Regions from separate parts of the Streptomyces roseofulvus genome, predicted to be linked through region 2. Evidence: predicted binding sites of a transcription regulator. Region 2 holds the regulator's gene; the other holds the start of a gene.
What was found. The regulator HspR, encoded in region 2, represses chaperone genes until heat shock. The targets are predictions, from matches to a motif close to TTGAGNNNNNNNNNCTCAA.
Positions count from the first base shown of each region.

Region 1: a site for HspR is predicted at 2,120-2,138, ahead of lon (endopeptidase La). Genes of this name have one in related genera too.

Region 1 is NZ_BAAAWE010000001.1:5,486,183-5,489,624, reverse strand. Features, by position in the region: gene lon (endopeptidase La) at 1-2,097, opposite strand, end outside; gene ABFY03_RS25560 (TnsA-like heteromeric transposase endonuclease subunit) at 2,298-3,059, shown strand; gene ABFY03_RS25555 (Mu transposase C-terminal domain-containing protein) at 3,059-3,442, shown strand, end outside.
Region 2 is NZ_BAAAWE010000001.1:3,920,821-3,924,262, reverse strand. Features, by position in the region: gene grpE (nucleotide exchange factor GrpE) at 1-362, shown strand, start outside; gene dnaJ (molecular chaperone DnaJ) at 396-1,571, shown strand; gene ABFY03_RS17980 (heat shock protein transcriptional repressor HspR) at 1,576-2,019, shown strand; gene ABFY03_RS17975 (hypothetical protein) at 2,082-2,552, opposite strand; gene ABFY03_RS17970 (helix-turn-helix transcriptional regulator) at 2,558-3,442, opposite strand, start outside.

The DNA.
Region 1 (3,442 bases), 1.6 Mb from region 2:
CGGACCGTCCTTCGGGACCGCGCCGGCCGGGAAGTGGATGTGCACGCCCCGGTCCTTCAGACCGGTCACGGGCAGCTCCAGCTCCGCGCCGTGCGAGCGGAGGAAGGAGAGCGCGATCTGCGCGGACTCCTTCATGACGTCGCCCAGCTGGCCGGTGAGGGTCAGCCCGGCGGCGCCGGTCTCCGGGTCGGCGAGGGACGCCTCGACGAAGAGGACGTCACCGCCGGCGCCGGTCACGGCCAGGCCGGTGGCGACACCGGGCACGGCGGTCCGCCGCTCGGCCGGGTCCTGGGCGGACTCGGGCACGTGGTGCGGACGCCCGATCAGGGCCCGCAGGTCCTCGGGCGTGACCGTGAACGGCAGCTCGCGGTCGCCGAGTTCGTGCTGGGCCGCCACCTTGCGGAGCAGTCGGGCGATGGCCCGCTCCAGGGTGCGGACGCCGGCCTCCCGGGTGTACTCGCCGGCCAGCTTCCGCAGCGACGCCTCCTCCAGGGCGACCTCGCCGGGCTCCAGGCCGGCCCGCTCCAGCTGCCGGGGCAGCAGGTGGTCGCGGGCGATGACGACCTTCTCGTCCTCGGTGTAGCCGTCGAGGCGGACCAGCTCCATGCGGTCGAGCAGGGCCTCCGGGATGGCCTCCAGGACGTTGGCCGTCGCCAGGAAGACGACGTCGCTGAGGTCGAGTTCGACCTCCAGGTAGTGGTCGCGGAAGGTGTGGTTCTGCGCCGGGTCGAGGACTTCGAGCAGGGCCGCGGCGGGGTCGCCGCGGAAGTCGGAGCCGACCTTGTCGATCTCGTCGAGGAGGACGACCGGGTTCATCGAGCCGGCCTCCTTGATGGCGCGGACGATCCGGCCGGGCAGGGCGCCCACGTACGTCCGCCGGTGGCCGCGGATCTCGGCCTCGTCGCGGACGCCGCCGAGGGCGACCCGGACGAACTTCCGGCCCATGGCGTGGGCGACGGACTCGCCGAGCGAGGTCTTGCCGACGCCGGGCGGGCCGACGAGCGCGAGCACGGCGCCGCCGCGCCGTCCGCCGACGACGCCGAGTCCGCGCTCGGAGCGCCGCTTGCGCACGGCCAGGTACTCGGTGATGCGCTCCTTCACGTCCTCCAGGCCCGCGTGCTCGGCGTCCAGGACGGCCTTGGCGCCCTGGATGTCGTACCGGTCCTCGGTCCGCTCGTTCCACGGCAGTTCGAGGACGGTGTCGAGCCAGGTCCGGATCCAGGAGCCCTCGGGCGACTGGTCGCTGGAACGCTCCAGCTTGTCGACCTCCTTGAGCGCGGCCTCGCGGACCGCCTCGGGCAGGTCGGCGGCCTCCACGCGGGCGCGGTAGTCGTCGGACTCCTCGCCCTCCTTCTCGCCGTTCAGCTCGCGCAGCTCCTTGCGGACGGCTTCGAGCTGGCGGCGGAGCAGGAACTCGCGCTGCTGCTTGTCGACGCCCTCCTGGACGTCCTTGGCGATGGTCTCGGCGACGTCCTGCTCGGCGAGGTGCTCGCGGAGCTGGGCGGTGGCGAGCCGGAGGCGGGCGACCGGGTCGGCGGTCTCCAGGAGGGCGACCTTCTGCTCGACGGTGAGGAAGGGTGAGTAGCCGGAGTTGTCGGCGAGCGCGCCGACGCCGTCGATCTGCTGCACCCGGTCGACGACCTGCCAGGCGCCGCGCTTCTTCAGCCAGCTGGTGGCGAGCGCCTTGTACTCGGTGACCAGCTCGGTCACGGAGCCGGGGAGCGGCTCGGGAACGGTCTCCTCGACCACGGTCCCCTCGACCCACAGGGCCGCGCCGGGCCCGGTGGTGCCGGCCCCGATCCGCACGCGTCCGATGCCCCGGATCAGCGCGCCCGGGTCGCCGTCCGACAGGCGTCCCACCTGCTCGACGATGCCGAGCACACCGGTCCCGGCGTACGTCCCGTCCACGCGCGGCACCAGCAGCACGCGCGGCTTGCCGCCGGCCCCGCGGGCGGCGGCCTGGGCGGCCTCGACGGCGGCCCGGACCTCGTTGTCCGACAGATCGAGCGGCACGACCATCCCGGGCAGCACGACCTCGTCATCGAGCGGCAGCACAGGCAGAGTGAGCGGCACGGACGGCTTGGAGACAGAAGCCATGATCTCCCCTTCGGCAGTCAAGTTGAGCTATGCCGACTCAATGCATGTGAGCGCGGGATTGTTCCCCGGGGGTTGTTCGCTGTGAGCGATCATGCCGGGAGTGTCCGGTACTGGTCGACCTTGCATAGGTCAGCTTTAGGCTGCACGTGATCTTGCATAGGTCAGCGTGACCTTGCATCGAGAGGCGGGGTTAGCTGCTCGTGGTGCATGCGTTAGGGGTGGTACCGGGCGGCGTGACAGGGCCTCCGGCGGAGGGCTTCGAGGTCGGGTACATCGATCTAGGCGGGTCGGAATACCGGCGTCCGCTTTCGGATGTGTGGGCGACGCGGTTCGAGGACGTCGTACCGGTGCGCGAGTTCAAGTCGTACAAGGGGCAGCGGCATCTGCCGGGGCTGTGGTGGTCGTCGACGGCCGGCGGGCACATCGGGTACGAGTCGTGGCTGGAGCGCGATCACGTGATGCTGCTGGACTTCGACCCGACCGTGGTGGGGGTGTCCTCCCAGCCGTTCTGGCTGTTCTGGGCATCGGACGGCGGCAAGGGCATCTCGCACGCGCCGGACTACTTTGCCCGCCGTGACGACGGCACTGCGGTCGTGATCGACTGCCGCCCGGCGAACCGGCGGGGTCCTCGGGACTGGGTGAAGTTCGAGGCGACGCGGGCGGCCTGCGACCAGGTGGGATGGGAGTTCCGGCTGGTGGGGGACCCGGACGAGATCGTGGTGCGCAACGTGCGGTGGCTTGCGGGCTACCGCACTCCGCGGCACCGGGTGGAGCCGGTGGCCTCCGTGCTGCGGGAGGTGTTCGCCGAGCCTCTGCCGCTGATGGACGGGGCCGCGGCGGTGGGGGATCCGATCGCGGTGCTGCCGGTGTTGTTCCATCTGCTGTGGTCGCACGAGCTTGTGGTGGATGTGTCGGTGCCGCTGCACGCCGCCTCGCTCGTGTCGTCGGGAGTGGTGCGGTGATGGGCGGCCAGAACGCCTCGGTGCTACGGCCCGGGGACTGGATCACCTACAACGACAGCGACCACCAGGTGGTGGCACTCGCGGGGACGTCGGTACGACTGCGCTCGCAGGATGGGGCGGAGTCGGTGGTGCTGGCCTCGTATCTGATGACGGCGCCGGACTTCGCGGTCACCGGCACGGAGTCGCTTCCTGCGGTGGAGCCGTTCGGCCTGCTGGCGACGCTGTCGGAGGCCGCGGGGGCGGCTGCGCGCGAGTGGGAACGCCACATCGTGGAGGTGGAGACCGGGCTACCGCCCGGCGCCGGGCCGGGCACGCCCGCGCGGCCGGAGTACGACCCTGCGTCCCGTTCGCTGGTGGAGCGAGCCCAGGCGAAGGCGGATGAG
Region 2 (3,442 bases):
CCGAGCTCCTGCCCGTCCTCGACGACGTCGGCCGGGCCCGGGACCACGGCGAGCTCGTGGGCGGCTTCAAGTCGGTGGCCGAATCGCTGGAGACCGTCGTCGCCAAGATGGGTCTGCAGCAGTTCGGCAAGGAGGGCGAGCCCTTCGACCCGACCATCCACGAGGCCCTGATGCACTCGTACGCGCCGGACGTCACCGAGACGACCTGCGTCGCGATCCTGCAGCCGGGGTACCGGATCGGCGAGCGGACCATCCGGCCCGCCCGCGTGGCCGTCGCCGAGCCCCAGCCCGGGGCGCAGGGCAAGGCCGAGGAGCCGGACGACACCGACAAGACCGGCTCGTCCGAGCAGGACAGCGAGTAACAGCCGTACCCGCGTGCGGGAGGAGGGACGTCGATGAACACGAAGGACTTCGTCGAGAAGGACTACTACAAGGTCCTCGGCGTCCCCAAGGACGCCACCGACGCCGAGATCAAGAAGGCGTACCGGAAGCTCGCCCGCGAGAACCATCCGGACGCCAACAAGGGCGACACCAAGGCGGAGGAGCGCTTCAAGGAGATCTCCGAGGCGAACGACGTCCTCGGTGACCCCAAGAAGCGCAAGGAGTACGACGAGGCGCGCGCCCTCTTCGGGAACGGCGGCTTCCGGGCCGGCGGTCCCGGGGCGGGCGGCTCGTTCAACTTCGACCTGGGCGACCTCTTCGGCGGCGCCCAGGGCGGGGCCGGCGGTTTCGGCGGCGGAGGCGGCCTCGGGGACGTCTTCGGCGGCCTGTTCAACCGGGGCGGCGGTGCGGGCGCCCGTACGCAGCCGCGCCGGGGCCAGGACATCGAGTCCGAGGTGACGCTCAGCTTCACCGAGGCCATCGAGGGCGCCACCGTGCCGCTGCGGATGTCCAGCCAGCAGCCGTGCACGGCCTGCTCCGGCACCGGCGACAAGAACGGCACCCCCCGCGTGTGCCCGACCTGCGTCGGCACCGGCCAGGTCTCGCGCGGCAGCGGCGGCGGCTTCTCGCTCACCGACCCGTGCGTGGACTGCAAGGGCCGCGGTCTGATCGCGGAGAACCCCTGCGAGGTCTGCAAGGGCTCCGGCCGGGCCAAGTCCTCGCGGACCATGCAGGTCAGGATCCCGGCGGGCGTCTCCGACGGGCAGAAGATCCGGCTGCGCGGCAAGGGCGCCCCGGGCGAGCGCGGCGGGCCCCACGGCGACCTGTTCGTCGTGGTGCACGTCGACGCCCACCCGGTCTTCGGCCGCAAGGACGACAACCTCACCGTCACGGTGCCGGTCTCCTACGTGGAGGCGGCGCTCGGCGGCGAGATCAAGGTGCCGACCCTCGGCGGCCCGGCGGTCACGCTGAAGCTGCCCGCCGGCACCCCGAACGGCCGGACCATGCGCGCCCGCGGCAAGGGCGCGGTCCGCAAGGACGGCACGCGCGGCGACCTGCTGGTGACGGTGGAGGTCGCGGTGCCGAAGGAGCTGGACGACAAGGCCCGCGAGGCCCTGGAGCAGTACCGTACGGCGACCGCCGACACGGACCCCAGGGCGGAGCTGTTCCAGGCGGCGAAGGGAGCGTGACGCGGTGGAAGGAAGACGGCGCAATCCGTACGAACTGACCGACGAGACCCCGGTGTACGTCATCTCGGTGGCGGCCCAGCTGTCCGGTCTGCACCCGCAGACCCTGCGGCAGTACGACCGCCTGGGTCTGGTCTCCCCGGACCGTACGGCCGGCCGGGGCCGCCGCTACTCGGCCCGCGACATCGAACTGCTCCGCCAGGTGCAGCAGCTGTCGCAGGACGAGGGCATCAACCTGGCCGGAATCAAGCGCATCATCGAGCTGGAGAACCAGGTCGCGGCGCTCCAGGCCCGGGTCGCCGAGCTCTCCACGGCCGTCGAGGGCGCGGCCGCGGCGATGCGGCAGCGCGAGGCCCAGGTGCACGCCTCCTACCGGCGCGACCTGGTCCCCTACCAGGACGTCCAGCAGGCGAGCGCCCTGGTGGTCTGGCGCCCCAAGCGCGACCACTAGCCCGAAGCCGTACCGCGCGAAGGCCCCCGCCACGGTGTCGTGGTGGGGGCCTTCGGCGTGCGTCAGCCCAGCAGCTCGCCCACGATGTCGCCGAGCGTCTCCCACCAGGGCGCGGCGCCGGTGCCGAACGCGGCGGCCAGCGCGGTGCCGACGGCGAGGTCCAGCGGGGCCGGACCGGCGTCCCACTCGTCGGTGACCCGTCCGTCGCCGCTGGAGGTCAGGGTGCCGATCCGCCGCCCGCCCCGGCTGAGCCGGCTCTCCTCGTACGAGCACGGCACCAGCCGGTACCGGACGCCGCCGGCCCGGACGTCCACCCGGTACGAGCGCCGCACCAGCAGCCGCCCGCGGGCCGGGCGGATCTTGGCGGGCACGCCGTCGACGGTGAGCGTCAGCAGGGCGGCCCTGCGGGTGCCGATGGGCGTGTGGGCGTCGGCCGGCGTCCCGGCCGCCCGGACGAGCTCCACGACGGGCAGCCCGTCCCCGGAGACCCGCAGGGTGCCGGCGGTCCCGTCGAGCGCGACCTTCGCGCGCACCCCCGTCAGCCGTCCTGCTCGAGGATGCCGGACCGGGCGATCAGATACCCGAGCTGCGCCCGGCTCCCGCTCCCCAGCGTGGCCGCGAGCTTGGCGATGTGCGCCCGGCAGGTCCGCACGTTCATCCCCAGCCGGCGCGCGATGGCCTCGTCGACGTGGCCCTCGACGAGGAGCTTGGCGATGGAGAGCTGGATGCCGCTGACGCCCTCGACGGAGTGGGTGTACGGGACCTCCGCCTCCCAGGGCACGCCGTAGAGCCAGAACTGGTCGAAGACGCCGACCAGATACCGCACGAGCCCTTCGTGGCGGAGTTCCAGGGCGACCCGGCGGTCGGTGCGGGCGGGCACGAAGGCGACCTTCCGGTCGACGACGATCAGCCGGTCGATGATCTCCTCGAGGGTGCGGACCTCCAGCCCGTAGGGGCCGATCCGCTCGACGTACCCCATGGTGGCCGAGTGGTGGCGCGCGGTGTGCTGGTAGAGCGTGCGCATCCGGATGCCCCGTTCGAGGAGGGGCTCCACCCGGCGCAGGCCGTCCTGGACGACCTCGGGCTTGCGGCCGCTGCCCGGCTGGATGGTGAGGAGCTCCTCGGTGCACTCGTCGAGGACCCGGTCCAGGGTGTCGTTGATGACGTCCAGCCCCTCCAGGACGGTGATCGCCTGGACGGCGGAGGGGTCGGGCGTGCTGATCGACATGAACGGCTCGAACGCGTCGGCGAGGTCCAGCGCCCGCTGCCGCTGCTGCTGGATCTCCTGCTCGATCGGGTGGACCAGCTTGTTCAGGGCGACCGACGGAGGCACCGGGCGGAGCCAGCGCACGTCGTCGGGATCGGTGCGGACGAGGGCCAGGTCGATGAGGCACGGATCGCCGGCGAGGTCCTCGCGGGCTAT